Regions from separate parts of the Streptomyces sp. NPDC012474 genome, predicted to be linked through region 2. Evidence: riboswitches for the same ligand, from Rfam matches in the RefSeq annotation. Region 2 holds a riboswitch; the other holds the start of a gene.
The links. A riboswitch is a leader RNA that binds a small molecule or an ion and turns the genes downstream of it on or off. The one in region 2 is predicted to bind S-adenosylmethionine.
Positions count from the first base shown of each region.

Region 1: linked by a shared signal. The riboswitch ahead of ACFY9S_RS14985 (aminotransferase class V-fold PLP-dependent enzyme) and the one ahead of thrC (threonine synthase) in region 2 are both predicted to bind S-adenosylmethionine.

Region 1 covers NZ_JBIBEP010000005.1:445,302-454,542, reverse strand. The annotation lists gene ACFY9S_RS14995 (cytochrome b N-terminal domain-containing protein) at 1-928, shown strand, start outside; gene trpD (anthranilate phosphoribosyltransferase) at 1,066-2,130, shown strand; SAM riboswitch class IV at 2,204-2,320, shown strand; gene ACFY9S_RS14985 (aminotransferase class V-fold PLP-dependent enzyme) at 2,481-3,848, shown strand; gene ACFY9S_RS14980 (glycerate kinase) at 3,803-4,999, opposite strand; gene ACFY9S_RS14975 (SLC13 family permease) at 5,010-6,437, opposite strand; gene ACFY9S_RS14970 (winged helix-turn-helix domain-containing protein) at 6,589-7,248, opposite strand; gene ACFY9S_RS14965 (ATP-binding protein) at 7,245-8,759, opposite strand; gene ACFY9S_RS14960 (small secreted hydrophilic protein) at 8,686-9,015, opposite strand; gene ACFY9S_RS14955 (Lrp/AsnC family transcriptional regulator) at 9,146-9,241, opposite strand, start outside.
Region 2 covers NZ_JBIBEP010000006.1:145,522-154,762, reverse strand. The annotation lists gene ACFY9S_RS15915 (MoaD/ThiS family protein) at 160-435, opposite strand; gene thrC (threonine synthase) at 554-1,840, opposite strand; SAM riboswitch class I at 1,856-2,010, opposite strand; gene ACFY9S_RS15905 (glucosyl-3-phosphoglycerate synthase) at 2,190-3,134, shown strand; gene ACFY9S_RS15900 (trehalose-6-phosphate synthase) at 3,208-4,596, shown strand; gene otsB (trehalose-phosphatase) at 4,603-5,430, shown strand; gene ACFY9S_RS15890 (DUF3263 domain-containing protein) at 5,533-5,778, opposite strand; gene ACFY9S_RS15885 (extracellular solute-binding protein) at 5,814-7,067, opposite strand; gene ACFY9S_RS15880 (ROK family protein) at 7,200-8,141, shown strand; gene nagA (N-acetylglucosamine-6-phosphate deacetylase) at 8,177-9,241, shown strand, end outside.

The DNA of each region.
Region 1 (9,241 bases), on a different contig from region 2:
GGTCTTCTACCACAAGCACACCCAGTTCGCGGGTCCCGGCCGGACCAACAAGAACGTCGTCGGCATGCCGCTGCTGCCGGTCTACATGGCCAAGGCCGGAGGCTTCTTCTTCCTGGTCTTCGGTTTCATCGCGGCCCTCTCCGCCATCGCGACGATCAACCCGATCTGGGTCCTCGGCCCCTACCGGCCCGACCAGGTGTCGACCGGCGCCCAGCCCGACTGGTACATGGGCTTCGCCGAGGGTCTGATCCGGGCGATGCCGGGCTGGGAGATCAACCTCTGGGGTCACACCCTCGTCCTGGGTGTGTTCATCCCGCTGCTGCTCTTCGGTGTCTTCCTGGGGATCATCGCCCTCTACCCGTTCATCGAGTCGTGGGTCACCGGGGACAAGCGCGAGCACCACATCCTGGACCGGCCGCGCAACGCCCCGACCCGCACCGGCGTCGGTGTCGCGTGGATCACCGGCTACATCATCATGCTGATCGGCGGTGGCAACGACATCGTCGCCACGCACTTCCATCTGTCGATCAACGCGGTGACCTGGTTCGTCCGGATCGGGTTCTTCGTCGGACCGGTCCTCGCCTTCATCGTCACCAAGCGCATCTGCCTCGGGCTGCAGCGCCGGGACAAGGAGAAGGTGCTGCACGGCCGCGAGACCGGCATCATCAAGCGCCTGCCGCACGGTGAGTTCATCGAGGTGCACGAGCCGCTCAGCCAGGAGCAGATGTACACGCTCACGGCGCACGAGCAGTACCAGCCCGCCGAGATCGGCCCGACGGTCGACGAGAACGGTGTCGAGCGCAAGGTGAAGGGCTCCGAGAAGCTGCGCGCCAAGCTCAGCGACGCCTACTACGGCGAGGGCGCCCAGATCCCGAAGCCCACCGCCGAGGAACACCGGGAGATCACGAGCGGCCACGGCCACCACTGATCGACTGCTTCGCCACGCCACACGAGGGGCCCCGTCCGGTGTTCGGACGGGGCCCTTCGCCATGCCCGGCGCTGGATAGGGTGGACCCGTTGAGACTCTCGTCCCGCAGTGCGGGACGCCTGACCCTGGAGCGGCTTATGAGCGCTGTGACCCCCGCTGGAGGCGACACCGCGGCGGGCCGCTCCTGGCCCCGGCTGCTGAACGGCCTGCTGGACGGCAGGCACCTGAGCGCGGACGACACCGCCTGGGCGATGGACCGGATCATGCGCGGCGAGGCGACCGAGGCGCAGATCGCCGGGTTCGTCGTGGCCCTGCGCGCCAAGGGCGAGACCGTCGAGGAGATCAACGGCCTCGTCCGCACCATGTACGAGCACGCCAACGTGATCGAGGTGCCCGGGGCGACGGTGGACATCGTCGGCACCGGCGGCGACGGGGCGAAGACGGTCAACATCTCCACGATGTCCTCGATCGTCGTCGCCGGAACCGGTGCGAAGGTCGTCAAGCACGGCAACCGGGCCGCGTCCTCGGCGTCCGGGGCCTCCGACGTGCTGCAGAAGCTCGGGGTCAACCTGGAGCTCCCCCTGCACCGCGTCGCGCAGGTCGCCGACGAGGCAGGGATCACCTTCTGCTTCGCGGTGAAGTTCCACCCGGCGCTGCGGCACGCGGGCGCGGCCCGCGGTCAGTTGGGTATCCGTACGGTGTTCAACGCCCTCGGCCCGCTCACCAATCCCGCCCGGGTCCGTGCCCAGGCGGTCGGTGTGGCGGACCCGCGCATGGCGCCGATCGTCGCGGGTGTCTTCGCCGAGCGCGGTAACTCGTCCCTGGTCTTCCGGGGCGACGACGGCCTGGACGAACTGACCACGACGGCCACCTCCCGGGTGTGGATCGTCCGGGACGGCGAGGTGACCGAGCAGTCCTTCGACCCGCGTGACGTGGGCCTCGAACTGGTTCCCGTGGAAGCGCTGCGCGGCGCGGACGCCTCCTACAACGCCGAGGTCGCCCGCCGCCTGCTGGACGGTGAGACCGGCCCGGTCCGCGACGCGGTCATCCTGAACTCGGCGGCGGCACTGGTGGCCCTGGAGCCCACCGCCGCGCCACTGGCCGAGCAGATCCGCGCCGGGATGGCGAAGGCGGCCGAGTCGATCGACTCGGGGGCGGCCAAGCGGACGCTGGAGCGCTGGGTGGCCGCGAGCAACGCATAGGGAACCCTGACGGCGTCCCGCGATCCGGACTCGGGTTGCGGGACGCCGATCTTTTCGCATACGTTCGTGACCAGGTCATGAGTGACAGTCATGAGGCCCCGGCCGACTGTCCGGCAACCCTCCGTCCGTGGCGGGGTGCCCCGGGTGAAGACCAGGCCGCAGGCAGCGAGGTCTGTGGCAAGCGCGGACCCCTCGAGATACCAGGGGTCCTGGTCGTCGAGGAGCCTCCCGTGAGCAAGCGAATGCGCTAGGGCCGCAACGCCCCGCCTCCGCACCCTTCTTTCTTTCCCCCCGCTGGCAGCCGTACCGGCTCGCGGGCGGATTCCACCTGCCTTCACGGGAGTTCACCCATGTCCGTCTCCACCCTTGCCTCCGCCCCGTCCGTTTGTGCCCCGCTGCCCGTTCTGGGGCGGGATGTCACCGTGCCGCTCGTGACCGGCGGCGAGGTCGCCTACGCCGCGCTCGACTACGCCGCCAGCGCCCCGGCACTCCAGCGCGTCTGGGACGACGTCGCCGCCTACGCGCCGTACTACGGCAGCGTCCACCGTGGTGCCGGGTACCTCTCCCAGCTCTCCACCGACCTGTTCGAGAACGCCCGCCGGACCGTCACCGAGTTCCTCGGCTGCCGCGAGGGCGACCAGGTCGTGTTCACGCGGTCGACCACCGACTCCCTCAACCTCCTCGCCGCCGCCCTCCCCGCCGACTGCCAGGTCTTCGTCTTCGAGACCGAACACCACGCCGCCCTGCTGCCCTGGCGCAACGCCCGCGTCACCTGCCTCGACGCCCCGCGCAGCCCCCGCGAGGCCGTCGAGACCCTGGAGCGCGCCCTCGCCGGCCGTGACCCCTACGGACCGGCCCTGGTCTGCGTCACCGGCGCCTCGAACGTCACCGGCGAGCTGTGGCCCGTACGGGAACTCGCGGCGGCCGCCCACGCCCATGGCGCGCGGATCGTGCTGGACGCCGCCCAGCTGGCCCCGCACCACCCGGTGTCCGTCCGGGACCTCGACGTCGACTGGGTCGCCTTCTCCGGGCACAAGCTGTACGCGCCCTTCGGCTCCGGCGTCCTGGCCGGGCGGGCCGACTGGCTGCGCTCCGCCGAGCCGTACCTCGCGGGCGGTGGCGCCAGCCGCAAGGTCGGCCGGCGCCAGGACGGGGGAGTCGAGGTGGAGTGGCACGACAGCGCCGCCCGCCACGAGGCCGGGTCGCCCAACGTCATCGGCGCCTACGCCGTCGCCTCGGCCTGCAAGGCGCTGACCGAGGCCGGCTTCGACAGCCTCGTCGCCCGTGAGCAGCACCTGGTGCGCGCCGTGCGGGAGGGGCTCGCCGACGTCCCGCAGGTGCGGTTCCTGTCCCTCTTCGGGGACGACGCGCCGCGCGTCGGCGTGCTCTCCTTCGTCGTCGAGGGCTGGAACAGCTCGCACTTCGCCGCCGCCCTGTCCGCCGAGTACGGCATCGGCGTACGGGACGGGCTGTTCTGCGCGCACCCGCTGGTGCGCACACTGCTCGGCAGCGACCCGCAGTCGCAGGGCGAGTGCGGGTCGCCGGAGGCCGCGCCCGGGGAGAAGTCGCTCAACGCCATCCGGGTCAGCTTCGGCGCGGGCACGCCGGACGAGCACGTGGAGCGGTTCGTGCGGGCGGTGAAGGAGCTCGTGACGGACGGGGCGAAGTGGAACTACCGCACGGAGGACGGGCGCTGCGTGCCGGACACCTCCGCCTGAACCACCGGTAGCCGGGTGCCCAGGACGATCATGCGCAGGGCGCGTTCGGTGGCGTCCGTGAGGAGTTCACTCGCGCGGAGCAGGGCCTCGGCCAGCTCCATCGGGGCGGGCAGGATGCCGTGGCAGGCGTCCACTCCCGGCACGTCGCCCGCGCCCTCGCCGAGCGTGCCGGCCAGGGCCAGGACGGGACGGCCGTAGAGCTTGGCGCGGCGGGCCACCTCGGCGGGGACCTTGCCGCGGGGCGTCTGGTGGTCCAGGGCGCCCTCGGCGGTGACGACCAGGTCGGCGCGGGCCAGCCGGGCGTCCAGGTCGAGGTGGTCCAGCAGCACGTCGAAGCGGGGGAGCAGCCGGGCGCCCAGGGCGGCCAGCCCGGCTCCCAGCCCGCCGGAGGCTCCCGTGCCCGGCCCGGAGTGAAGGTCGCTGTCCGACATGGCGGCGTCGCGGGTGAGGATGAACGCCCAGTTCTCCAGGGCCGCCGAAAGCTCCTCCACCTGCGCGGGCGTCGCGCCCTTCTGCGGACCGAAGACCCGGGCCACGCCCCGCTCGCCGCACAGCACGTTGTACGGGTTGCAGGCGACGAGCAGCTCCACCTCCGCGAGGCGGGGGTCCAGGCCCCTGGGGTCGACGCGGTGCAGGCGGGTCAGCTCCCGCCCGCCCCGGGCGAGTTCCCGGCCGTCCTCGTCCAGCAGCCGGGCGCCCAGCGCCTGGAGCGCGCCCGCGCCCCCGTCCGAGGTGCCCGAGTCGCCGCAGCCGACGAGGATCCGCCGGACGCCCGAGTCCAGGGCGGCGCGGATCAGTTCGCCGACGCCGTACGTGGTGGTGGCGCCCGGGTCGCGCAGGTCGCGCGGCACGAGGGAGAGGCCCGCCACCGCCGCCATCTCCACCACGGCGGTGTCCCCGCCGCCCAGCAGGGCGAAGTGCGCGGCGATGGTCTCCCCGACCGGGCCGGTCGCCGGCGTGGTGACGATCCTGCCCCCGGTCGCCGCGGCCAGGGCGAGAGCCGTTCCCTCACCGCCGTCCACCAGCGGCACGAGGTCGATCTCGGCGCCGGGCAGGACCCGGCGTACGCCGGCGGCGATGGCGTCGGCGGCGGCCTCCGCGGACAGGGACTCCTTGAAACCACTGGGGGCTACGACGACACGGGTGAGCATGGACGACTCCTCAAGGGGTGACGGACACGCCGAGCAGCGGCCACACCGCGACGGCGAAGAGCAGGACCAGCGCGGCGGTCAGCGGCGCCAGGACGGCGGACAGCCGCAGCAGGTCGCGCGGGGCGTAGGTCGGCGTGCCGGGGAGCTGCGCGAAGAGCGCGACCGGCTTGGCCGAGGCGGGCAGGGTGTGGCAGAAGCCCGCGGCTGCGGTCGAGGCGAGGGCGGCGGCGACCGGGTTGACCCCGACGCCGGCCGCGGCGGCCACGACCAGCGGCACCAGCACCGACGAGCGGGCCGAGCGGGACTGCAGGACCAGGTGGGCCGCCGTGCTGACGGTGATCACGACCGCCAGGAACAGCATCGGGGACGCGTCGGCCGGCAGTCCGGAGACCAGCCACTTCGCCGCTCCCGAGTCGGCCAGCGCGACCCCCATCGCCATCGTCGCGGCCATGAACAGCAGCAGCGACCAGGGGACGGTCTTCAGCGCGTCCTTCAGGCGCACGGTGCCGAGGGCGGGCGAGGCGGCGATGATCGCGCCGATCAGCGCGACCAGGGCCGGTGGCACGCGGTGCAGCGGCTCACTGCACCACAGGGCGATCACGGTGGCCAGCAGCAGGACGCAGCGCTTCTCGGCCTGGCTCCAGGGGCCGGTGACCGGCTGTTCGCTGTGCCGCTGGATCTGCTCGGGGGTGATGTGGACGGGGCCGGTGCGGTCCGCGCGCCGGGTCGTCGTCAGCAGGACCAGCTCCGCCGCCAGGTGGGAGGAGGCCACGGCCAGCGGCAGGCCCAGCAGCAGCCACTGGGTGAAGCCGATGTGCTGTCCGGTCGTCTCCCACAGCACCGACACGGTGATCAGATGGGCTCCCGCGCCGATCAGCGTCGCCACCGCCGACAGAAGGATCACGGTCGGGAACAGCAGGGCCAGCATCACGACCAGCCGCTTCCGGTCGGCCAGGACCTTGGCGAGGGCGAGGAACACCGGCAGCGCGAGCGCGGCCCGCCCGGAGGTGGCGGGCACCGCGAACGCCGTGACGACCAGGGCGGTCGTCGTCAGGTGCACCAGCTGCCGTACGGTGCGCGCCCCGCTGACCAGGAACACCGCCGCCCGCCCGGCGAGCCCGGTCCGGCTCACCGCGGCCGCCAGCACGAACGCGCAGATCAGCAGCCACACCGTGGCGTCACCGAGCGTGCCGAACAGGGTGTCGCTGCTGATCACCCCGGTCACCGTGAGCGCGAGCCCGGCGCCGAGCGCGACATACGTGTCGTCGACCGGCGTCCCGATCCAGGCGCAGGTCGCGAGGACGAACACGACGAGCGTGAGCCGTGCGTCGCCGCCGAGCCCCGGGAAGTTCGTGGGGACGGCGAGCAGGGCACACATGGACAGGGCGAAGCACAGGGCGGTGGCGGTTCGGAGGTTCGGCGTCACACGATCGAGCATTCGCCCGGGCGGTGAGTCGTCGATGAGTTCCACATGAAGGAACTTTCAGGTGCGGTACCTCAGGGGCGCGGGTCTGTATCGATCTGCGGCTCCGCCGCGTGTGCGCGATCAGCCCACGACAGCCCACACCGGGCATCGGCGCCGAGTGCCACTACGGCAACCGGTACCCCATCCCCCGCACCGTCTCCACCCGCTCCGCCCCCAGCTTCTTGCGCAGCGTCCGCACGTACACGTCCACGATGTTGGAGCCCGGATCGAAGTCGTAGCCCCACACGTGGGACAGGATCTGCTCCCGCGACAGCACCTGCCCAGGGTGCCGCAGGAAGAGCTCCAGCAGCACGAACTCACGCGCCGTCAGGTCGACCGTCCGCTCCCCGGACCGGGCACGCCGCGTCCGCAGATCCAGGCTCAGGGACCCCGACCTGAGCATCGTCACCTCCGGCGCCCGCGCCGCCGTCCGCAGCCGCAGCCGCACCCGGGCGAGCAGCTCCTCGAACCGGAACGGCTTGGTCATCCAGTCGTCGGCGCCGCCCTCCAGGCCGGCCACCGTGTCCCGTACGGAGTCCCGCGCGGTCAGCACGATCACCGGCACCGACACCCGCGCCTCGCGCAGCTCCCGCAGGATCGTGAAGCCGTCCCGGCCGGGCAGCCCGATGTCCAGGACGACGAGGTCGAAACCGCCGGTCAGGGCGTACTCGTAGCCCGCGTCGCCGTCGGTGACGACGGTCGTGGTGAAGCCGTTGGAGCGCAGGCCCTTCTCCACGAAGGAGGCGATGCGCTCCTCGTCCTCGACGATGAGGATGCGGTTCACGTGGGGTCCCCTTCCGGTTCCCGGGGTGCGTGCAGGACGAGGGCGAAGGTGGCGCCGCCCCCGGGTGTGCCGTACAGCCGTACGCGGCCCCGGTGCCCCTCGGCGATGGCCTTGACGATGGACAGTCCGAGTCCGGCGCCGGAGCCCCGGGCGCCCCGGCGGGCCGTGCCGCGCCGGAAGCGTTCGAAGATCACCTCGGCGTCCTGCGGCTGCACACCGGGCCCCGAGTCGGCCACGTACAGCTCCAGGTCCGGGCCGTCGGTGCGGGAGCCGATGCGGATGGTCTGGCCGGGGGTGGTGTGCTGCACGGCGTTCTGCGCGAGCTGCACCATGGCCTGGGTGATCCGCTGCGGATCCAGGTCGGCCTCCAGGTCGGCGACCCCGTCGAGCCGCCAGTCGCGCTCGCCCAGGGTGCGGGCCTTGACGAAGACGTCGGCGGTGAGTTCGGCGACCTGGAACGGCTCGGGGGAGACGAAGTCGGGGCGTTCGGCCTTGGCGAGCAGCAGCAGGTCCTCGACGATGCGGCTCATCCGGTCCAGCTCGTCGGTGACCAGCCGGACGGTCTCCTCGCGTTCGGCCGGATCGTCGCCCATGACCTCCAGATGGCCACGCACGATGGTGATGGGGGTGCGCAGCTCGTGCCCGGCGTCGTCGACGAACTCGCGCTGTGCGGCGAAGGCCCGCTCCAGCCGGTCGAGCATGCCGTTGAACGTCTCGGCGAGTGCCGCTATGTCGTCATGGCCGTGCACCGGGATCCGGCGCGTGAGGTCCTGCTCGGTGAGCTGCGCCGCCGCGGTGCGCACCACCCGCACCGGTTTGAGGATCCGCCCGGCGACGGCCCAGGCGATGCCGACGGTCAGCAGCAGGGCCACCCCGGAGATGACGAGGAGCGTGCGGAACACGCTGTTCACGCGGGCCTGCTCACGCTCCGGGTGGAACGCCACGACGAACGCCGCGTCCGGCTCCCGGCCCGGCTGGACCACGGTGACCTTCGCCCAGCGGATCTCGCCCTGCGGCCGGTCGAGTACGCCGGAGGAGTCGGGCGAGCCGAAGATGCGGGCCCGGGCCCCGGGGTCCTCGTGCAGGGGCAGGGCGACGGGCAGGTCGTGCGGCTGGCGGATCTGCAGCGGGCCGGCGCCCGCCCGGCCGACCAGGCCGATCAGCTCCTCGTCCGCGTCGGGGTACTGCCGCTCCAGGAACACCGTCAGCAGCCGGTCCGCGTCGGTGAACGGGCGGCCGGTCCGCGGATCCCCGCCGCGCTCCTCGAAGTTCGCGAACTCGCCGGTCTCCTGGGTGAGCAGGCGGTTGATGCGGTGGTCGACGTCCCGCAGCAGGAACGAGCGGGTGGTCATGGCCACCGAGGCGAGCGCCAGCGCCATCACGAGCAGCAGCCACAGCAGGATCCGGACCCGGGCGGAGACCCGCCGGCGGCCGGTGTCAGCCGTCGGAGCCGGGGCCGTCGTCGTCGCCCGGTCCGTCGTCTCCGGTGCCCTGGCCGCGGTCGTCGTCATCGTCGTCACTCGCTGAGCTGTCGGTCACCGGAGGCCGCGAGACGACCTCGTCACCCGGTGTGGCGCCGGGCGGTGTGGCCTTCGGGGCGGGCGGGAGCGTGGAGGTGGGGGTGGGCGAGCCGCGGTCCAGCTCGACCTGCTGGGAGGGCACCCTGGGCGACTCCGGGCTGTCCGCGAGCGCGTAGCTGGTCGCGGCGATGCCCAGTGGGATCAGCACGACGGCGGACAGGGCCGCCATCCGGCGAGAGAAAACCATGGGACCGATCCTGCGGCCGGAACCCGGGGAGCGGGATGAAGCCCGGATGAAGAACTCCTCATCCGGGACCGGGCGGGGACGACGGAACCCTCCAGCGTCTGTCGTCCGCGGCGTGATCCAACGACAGGCCCTAGTTGTCCAGCCCGATCGAGAACGCCGCCTCGAGGTCGTGCTGCGAGTACGTACGGAACGCCACGTGCGTGTCGGTCCCCTCCACGCCGGGGAT
Region 2 (9,241 bases):
AATTCAGGGTTCCGATCAGAGGATCGGTATCGCGTTCCCCAACTGTACCCCGCTCAACCACACAGAATTGCCCCCTCCGCTTCTCTCACGGAGGGGGCAATTCGATGAACTCTCGGTAATCGTCGTTACCGAAGGTAACAAACAGGCCGGTCGACCCGTTCAGCCACCGGCGACGGCGGGAATGATCGACACACCGGCACCGTCCGGCGTCGCCGTCTCCAGCCCCTGCTCGAACCGCACGTCGTCGTCGTTCACGTACACGTTGACGAACCGGCGCAGCTTGCCCTGGTCGTCGAGCACCCGGGCGGCGATCCCGGTGTGGTTCTTCTCCAGGTCGGCGATGACCTCACCGAGGTTCGCGCCCTCGGCGGCGACCTCGGCCTGCCCGCCCGTGTAGGTGCGCAGGATGGTGGGGATGCGGACGGTGACGCTCATGACTTCAAAACCTCCGGGTTGGGTGACGCACCTGCTTCCAGGGGCGCGGGGCTGTGCCGATATGCGGCTCCGCCGCGTGGCCGCGACCAGCCCCCCACCGGCCCGCAGCGAACAACGGTCAGACGAGTCCCGCGTCCCGGAACGACTCCAGGCTGGGACGAATGGTCGCCGTGAGCCCGGTCCCGGCCACCGCATCCAGCGTCTTCAGACCATCACCGGTGTTCAGGACGACGATCGACTTCGACGGGTCGAGCAGCCCGTTCTCCAGCAGCTTCTTCGTCACGCCGACCGTCACACCACCGGCGGTCTCCGCGAACACACCCTCGGTCCGCGCCAGCAGCTTGATCGCCTCGACGACCTGCTCGTCGTTCACGTCCTCCACCGCACCACCCGTCCGCCGCGCGATGTCCAGCACGTACGGCCCGTCCGCCGGATTGCCGATCGCCAGCGACTTGGCGATCGTGTCCGGCTTCTGCGGCCGTACGACGTCGTGCCCGGCCTTGAAGGCCGTGGACACCGGCGAGCAGCCGAGCGCCTGCGCGCCGAAGATCTTGTAGGGCTTGTCCTCGACCAGCCCGAGCTTGATCAGCTCCTGGAGACCCTTGTCGATCTTCGTGAGCTGCGAGCCGGAGGCGATCGGCACGACCAGCTGGTCCGGCAGCCGCCAGCCGAGCTGCTCGCAGATCTCGTACGCCAGGGTCTTGGAACCCTCCGCGTAGTACGGCCGGAGGTTGACGTTGACGAAGCCCCAGCCCTCACCGGCCGGGTCGCCGATCAGCTCGGAGCAGAAGCGGTTCACGTCGTCGTAGTTGCCCTCGATGCCGACGAGCTCGCCGCCGTAGACCGCGGCCATGACGACCTTGCCCTGCTCCAGGTCGTGCGGGATGAACACGCAGGAGCGGAAGCCGGCGCGGGCCGCGGCGGCACCCACGGCGCCGGCGAGGTTGCCGGTGGAGGAACAGGAGAGCGTGGTGAAGCCGAAGGCGCGGGCGGCCTCGATGGCCTGGGCGACGACACGGTCCTTGAAGGAGTGCGTCGGGTTGCCGGAGTCGTCCTTGATGAACAGCTTGCCGGCGTCGACGCCCAGCTCGCGCGCGAGGTTGTCGGCCTTGACGAGCTGGGTCCAGCCGGGATTGATGTTCGGCTTGTCCGCGACGTCGGCCGGGACCGGCAGCAGCGGGGCGTAGCGCCAGATGTTCGCCGGGCCCGCTTCGATCCGCTCGCGGAGCTCCTCGGTGTCGTAGGCCGAGAAGTCGTAGGCGATCTCCAGCGGGCCGAAACACTCCTCGCACGCGAAGACCGGTCCGAGGGGTACGCGGTGACCGCACTCGCGGCAGCTCAGCGCCGCGGCGGGACCGAGGTCTACGGTGGAGTCAGTGGTGCTTGCAACAGTCTGCACAGCCATGTGAGGCGAGGCCCTTCCTCATCTTCCTCACGACGCATCTCGCCGTGAGACGGATTTGGCACCTTCCCGAGCCGGGACCTCGCGGAGCGGTCGACAGTGACCTACGAGTATCGGCTGGAGGGTTGCCGGGGCTTCATCGGGCCGTATCCCTCTGCCCCTCTGGATGAGCTGTATGTGGTTGTAGGCGGCGGCTGACGCCGGACATGCGATGGTCATCCGCCTTGTTCAAGACTGTAACCGACGACCAGGACAGTTGAGATAGTCGTCCGAAACGCGAGATGACTGTACCCGTCAGCCGCACCGCGGCGGGCAGTGCGTCCCGCCGAGAGCACGCAGAGGAGCCGCCACTGTGCTGGAAGAAGTCGAGCGCTGGCTGAGCGCGCGTTCCTGGTCCGCGAACGATCGCCCGCTCCACCAGATCCTGGCCGCCAAGCAGCGCACGGGCCGGACGGTCAGCGTCGTGCTGCCCGCCCTCGACGAGGAGGCGACGGTCGGCGACATCGTCGCCGTCATACGCCACGACCTGATGCGGCAGGTCCCGCTCGTCGACGAGCTGGTCGTCGTCGACTCCGGCTCGACCGACCGTACGTCGGAGGTGGCCGCCGCCGCGGGCGCCCGGGTGGTGCACCGGGACCGGATACTGCCGCGTCTGCCCGCCGTGCCCGGCAAGGGCGAGGTGCTGTGGCGCTCGCTGCTCGTCACCCGCGGGGACATCGTCTGCTTCGTCGACGCCGACCTCAGGGACTTCTCGTCCGACTTCGTCTCCGGGATCGTGGGCCCGCTGCTCACGGACCCGGACGTGGACCTGGTGAAGGCCATGTACGACCGGCCGCTCTCCGGTGCCGCCGGGCAGGGCGGCCGGGTCACCGAGCTGATGGCACGCCCGCTGCTCAACATGCACTGGCCGCAGCTGGCCGGCTTCGTGCAGCCGCTCGGCGGCGAGTACGCGGCCCGCCGCTCGCTGCTGGAGCAGCTGCCGTTCCCCGTCGGCTACGGCGTGGAGCTGGGGATGCTGGTCGACGCCCTGCACCTGGTGGGCCTGGACGCCCTCGCCCAGGTGGACGTCGGGGTGCGCAAGCACCGGCACCAGGACGGGCAGGCGCTGGGCCGGATGGCCGCCGCGATCTACCGCACGGCCCAGCTGCGGCTGGCCCGCGGGCATCTGATCCGGCCGTCCCTGACCCAGTTCGAGCGGGGGGAGGACGGCTTCGAGCCACGAACGTACTCGGTGGACACCGAGGAGCGTCCGCCGATGGTGGAGATCGCCGAGTACCAGGCGCGCAGGGCGGCCTGACCGGGGCCGTTTTCGGCCGCGTACGGCAGATCCGCACGTTTGAGCGTTTCCGGGCCGGGCTAGGTTGAGGCTTATGGCTTCAACGTACGGTGCTGCGCAGGTGCTGGTGGCCTCCAACCGGGGTCCGGTCTCCTACACGGTGGGTGAGGACGGTTCGCTGGACGCCAAACGGGGCGGCGGCGGGCTGGTGTCCGGCCTCTCCGCGATCGGCTCGGACGCGGACGCGCTGTGGGTGTGCTCGGCGCTGTCCGACGGCGACCGGGAGGCGGTCCGGCAGGGCGTCGGCGAGGACGGCGTGCGGATGCTGGACATCCCGGCCGACGTGCACGCCGACGCCTACAACGGCATCGCCAACTCGGTCCTGTGGTTCGTGCACCACATGCTCTACCAGACGCCCCTGGAGCCGGCCTTCGACGCGGAGTTCCGGCGGCAGTGGGCGTCCTACGAGACGTACAACCGGGCGTTCGCCGAGGCGCTGGCCGAGGAGGCGGCGCGGGGCGCGGCGGTCGTGGTGCAGGACTACCACCTGACGCTGGTGCCGGGCATGCTCCGCGAGCTGCGGCCCGACCTGCGCATCGGGCACTTCTCGCACACGCCGTGGGCGCCGCCCGAGTACTTCCGGATGCTGCCGGACGACGTGGCCGCGCAGGTGCTGCGCGGCATGCTCGGCGCGGACCGGCTGGGCTTCCTCACCGAGCGCTGGGCGGAGGCGTTCACCGCGTGCGCCGAGCGGTTCGCCGGGGGGCTCGGCGGCACGCGGATCGGCGTGCACGGGCTGGGCGCGGACGCGGACTTCCTGCGCAAGCGGGCCCACGAGCCGGACGTCGAGGAGCGGATCGCCGCGCTGCGGCAGGAGATCGGCGAGGGCCGCCGCACCATCGTCCGGGTCGACCGCACCGAGCTGTCCAAGAACATCGTGCGCGGCCTGCTGGCCTACCGCCGGCTCCTCGAGACCCACGCCGAGTGGCGCGAGCGGGTGGTGCACGTGGCCTTCGCGTACCCCTCGCGGCAGGACCTCGCGGTGTACCGGGACTACACGGCCGAGGTCCGGCGGCTCTCGGAGGAGATCAACGCCGAGTACGGGACGCCGGGGTGGACGCCGGTCGTACTCAACCTCAAGGACGACTTCGCCCGCTCTCTGGCCGCCTACCGGCTGGCCGACGTGGCGCTCGTCAACCCCATCCGGGACGGCATGAACCTCGTCGCCAAGGAGGTCCCGGTCGTCTCCGACGCGGGCTGCGCACTGGTGCTGTCGCGGGAGGCCGGGGCGCACGAGGAGCTCGGCGAGGACGCGATCACGGTCAACCCCTACGACGTGACGGGCACGGCCGCGGCTCTGCACGAGGCGCTGTCGATGCGCCCGGAGGAACGCGCCGAGCGCTGCAAGCGCCTGGCGGCGGCGGCGACGGCACTGCCGCCGGCCCAGTGGTTCGTGGACCAGCTCGACGCGCTGAGGGGCTGAGCGGCGATGAGCACGAACGCGTTGCCCGCGCCGGTCACGAAGGCCGGGCAGGACGGGCTCGCCGCTCTGCTCGCCGATCCCGGCAAGGCGCTGGTCGCACTGGACTTCGACGGCACGCTCGCCCCGATCGTCGCCGACCCGGAGCTGGCCCGGGCCCATCCGGAGGCACTGGGCGCGCTGGTGGCGCTCGCCCCGAAGGTCGCCGCCGTCGCGGTGATCACCGGCCGGCCGGCCGAGGTCGCCGTACGCAACGGCGGCTTCGCGGGCGTACCGGGTCTTGAGCACCTGGTCGTCCTCGGGCACTACGGCGCCGAGCGGTGGGACGCCCGCACCGGCGAGGTCACCGCCCCCGAAGCGCACCCCGGCGTCGACGCCGTCCGCGCCGAGCTGCCCGGGCTGCTCGAAGGGAGCGGGACCTGGGTCGAGGACAAGGGCCGGGCGGTGGCCGTGCACACCCGCCGGGCCGCCGACCCGCAGGCCGCCTTCGACGCCCTGCGCGAGCCGCTCACCGGCCTGGCGATGCGGCACGGCCTGATCGTCGAGCCCGGCCGCATGGTCCTCGAACTGCGCCCGCCCGGCATGGACAAGGGCGCCGCCCTCACCGGATTCGCCCGGGAGGTCGGCGCCGGGTCGGTCCTCTTCGCCGGCGACGACCTGGGCGACCTGCCCGCCTACGCCGCCGTCGACACCCTCCGCGCATCCGGCACCCCGGGCCTGCTGGTGTGCAGCGGCAGCGACGAGGTGACGGAACTGCGCGAGCGCGCGGACCTGGTGGTGGACGGCCCGGAAGGGGTCGTGGGCCTGCTGGCAGCACTCGCAGACCAGCTCGGCTGAACACGCCCCTTCAGGGGCGCGGGGCAGCATCGATATGCGGCTCCGCCGCGGGGCGCGAACAACCACAACGCACCCGTCGTACGGCCGGGAGCCCCACGGTTCTCAGCGCTCCGACCGACGCGTCTCCCGGACGCGCCGCAGCCGGTTCACGGTCACCGGGTCTTGGGCCAGGGCCCTGGGGTCGTCCAACAGGGCGTTGAGCAATTGGTAGTACCGCACCGGGGCGAGCCCCAGCTCCTCACGCACGGCCCGTTCCTTCGCACCGGGCCCGGGGAAACCCCGGCGTTCGAGCGCGAGGATGTCCCGTTCCCGGCGCCCGAGCCCCTGCTCACCCGTGTCCTCGTCCATACCCGGCACCGTAACGCCCGCCACCGACAGCGTGGCTACTCCGCACTCTCCGCCCGGCCGGCCGCCGCCTGGAGGTGGCCGAGGACGCCCGAGGGGCTGGAGCCGGGCGCGACGGCCTTGCCGATCTGCTGCTTGACCTGGGCACTGACGTCGGCCCAGGACGTCTTGCCGACCGGGTAGAGCTCGGAGGCCAGCAGCTCCTCCAGGAACGGCCTGAGGTGCCGGTCCTCGTCGGAGTCGGCCATGGTGCCGGACGCGGAGGAGGTGACCGGCAGCAGGTCGTACTCGCGGGAGAAGGCCAGCACGTTCTTCTCGCTGTAGACGAAGTCGAGGAAGTCGCCCACCTGGTCGCGGTGGCCGTTCTCGCGGAAGGCCGTCATCCAGTCGGCCACACCGAGCGTGGACTTGCTCGGGCCCCCCTTGCCCGGCATGGGCACCATGCCGTACTTCACGCCCTTGCTCTCGGCGGTCTTCATCAGGGAGGGGTGGCCGTTGAGCATGCCGACCTGGCCCTTGGTGAAAGCGGCGAACGCGGCGGCCCGGTTCAGCTCGCCCGGCGCGACCGGCCCCGTCAGGTCCTTGCCGACCAGGTCGTTCTTCAGCCAGGAGAAGGTGTCGATGTTCTCTGGGGAGTCGATGCCGTAACTGTCGACGCTGTCGGTGTAGCCGCCCCCACCGCTGAGCATCCACTGCATCGTCTCGGCCTGCGCCTCCTCCGGGCCGAGCGGCAGCGCGTACGGGTACTTCACGCCCTCGGCCTTGAGCGCCTCGGCGCCCTCGGCCAGGTCGTCCCAGGACTCGGGCGGGGTGATGCCGGCCTTGGCGAAGAGGGTCTTGTTGTAGAAGAGGACGCGCGTCGAGGCGGCGAACGGCATCCCGTACTGCACGCCCTTCACCTGGCCCGCGGAGGCCAGCTGCCCGACGAAGTCGGCCTGCACGGGTATGGAGAGCAGGTCGTCGGCCTTGTAGAGCTGGTTCTTGGCCGCGTAGTCGGCGTAGGCGCCGATCTGCGCCATGTCCGGCGGGTCACCGGCGGCGACCATCTCCCTGACCTCGCGGTCGACGTCGTTCCAGGAGTAGACGCTGACGTCGATCGTGACGTCGGGGTGGTCGGCCTCGTACTCCTGGACGAGCTTGTCCCAGTACTTCTTCGAGCTGTTGGCCGCGCTGTCGCCGTAGTCGGCGGCGACCAGCTTGAGCGTCACGTCACCCGAGCCGCCCGTCATGCCGCAGCCGCCGAGCACCGCCGTCATGCCCAGTGCGGACACCGCCGCGATCGTTCCTGCCATTCGCCGCCGCTGCACCGCTGTTCTTCCCCAACCCTGGCGTCGCCGCCTCTGAAACATTTCGATATTCGGAATAAGGTCTACACCACGTGAGTGGACTAGACCTCTTGCGGGTCACCGGGTCACACTGTTTCCGTGAGACATGTCATCGCCCTCGACGTGGGCGGCACCGGAATGAAGGCCGCCCTGGCCGGGCCCGGGGGCGAGGTGCTGCACCGGGCCCGCCGGGCCACCGGACGCGCCCAGGGGCCGGACGCCGTCGTCGCGGGCATCCTCGACTTCGCCGCCGAGCTGCACGCCTACGGCGCCGAGCACTTCGGCACGCCCGCGTCCGCCGCCGGTGTGGCCGTCCCGGGCATCGTCGACGAGGCGGGCGGCATCGCCGTCTACGCCGCCAACCTCGGCTGGCGCGACGTCCCGCTGCGTGCCCGGCTGTCGGAGCGGCTCGGCGTTCCGGTCGCCCTCGGCCACGACGTGCGCACCGGCGGCCTCGCCGAGGGCCGGGTCGGAGCGGGCCGGGGCGCGGACCGGTTCCTGTTCGTGGCCCTGGGCACCGGCATCGCGGGCGCCATCGGCGTCGACGGCCGGGTGGAGGCGGGCGCGCACGGCTTCGCGGGCGAGATCGGCCACATCGTCGTACGCCCCGGCGGATCCCCCTGCCCGTGCGGGCAGCACGGCTGCCTGGAGCGCTTCGCCTCGGCGGCGGCCGTGAGCGAGGCCTGGGCCGCGGCCTCGGGCGACCCGGACGCGGACGCGGCGGACTGCGCCAAGGCGGTGGACTCCGGCGACCCGAAGGCCCGGGCGGTCTGGCAACAGGCCGTGGACGCCCTGGCCGACGGCCTGGTCACGGCCCTGACATTGCTGGACCCCCGCACTTTGATCATCGGCGGCGGCCTTGCGGAGGCCGGGGAGACCTTGTTCACGCCGTTGCGGGAGGCCGTCCGGCAGCGCATCACCTTCCAGAAACAGCCGACGATCGTCCCCGCGGCGCTGGGCGACGGCGCCGGCTGCCTGGGGGCGGGCCTGCTGGCCTGGGATCTTCTGGCATCGACCGACCGTATGGAGGTAACACCCTGATGACGGAAGCCCCAGGGGCGCGGGACAGTGTCAATATGCGGCTCCGCCGCGGAGCGCGACCAGCCACACACCCCCCGCACCCCGCGACACCGGGAACCCCCACGGTCCTCACCGGCGCGACGGTGGTTCTCCCCACAGGACCCTCCGAGAACGGCCGGCTGACCATCGACGGCACCCGCATCGCCGCCACCGCCCCGGAAAACGCCCAGGTCATCGACGTAACAGACCACTACGTGATCCCCGGCTTCGTCGATCTGCACAACCACGGCGGCGGCGGAGCCTCCTTCACCTCCGGCTCGGTCGACGACGTCCTCAAGGGCATCCACACCCACCGCCTGCACGGCACGACCACCCTGGTCGCCTCCACCGTCACCGGCGACATGGACTCCCTCGTCCACCGTGCCGGCCTGCTGAGCGAGCTGGCCGAGCAGGGCGAGATCGCCGGCATCCACTTCGAGGGTCCGTTCATCTCCCCCTGCCGCAAGGGAGCCCACTCCGAGGCCCTCCTGCGCGACCCCCACCCCGCGGAGGTCCGCAAGCTGATCGACGCGGCCCGGGGCCGGGCGAAGATGCTCACGCTGGCCACCGAGCTCCCCGGCGGCCTCGACTCCGTACGCCTCCTCGCCGACCACGGCGTGATCGCGGCGATCGGCCACACGGACGCCACGTACGAGCAGACGGTCGAGGCCATCGACGCGGGCGCAACGGTCGCCACCCACCTCTTCAACGCGATGCCCCCGCTCGGCCACCGCTCCCCCGGCCCGATCGCGGCTCTCCTGGAGGACGACCGGATCACGGTCGAGCTGATCAACGACGGCACGCATCTCCACCCCGCCGCGCTGCAACTGGCGTTCCACCACGCGGGCGCCCGCCGGGTCGCCTTCATCACGGACGCGATGGACGCGGCCGGTTTCGGCGACGGACGCTACTGGCTGGGCCCGCTGGAGGTGGAGGTCGCGGACGGCGTGGCCCGGCTGGTGGAGGACGGCACGATCGCCGGCTCGACCCTCACGCTGGACCGCGCCTTCAAGCGGGCGGTCACGGTCGACGGCCTGTCCGTCGAGGACGCGGTGACGGCCCTGTCCGCCACCCCGGCCCGG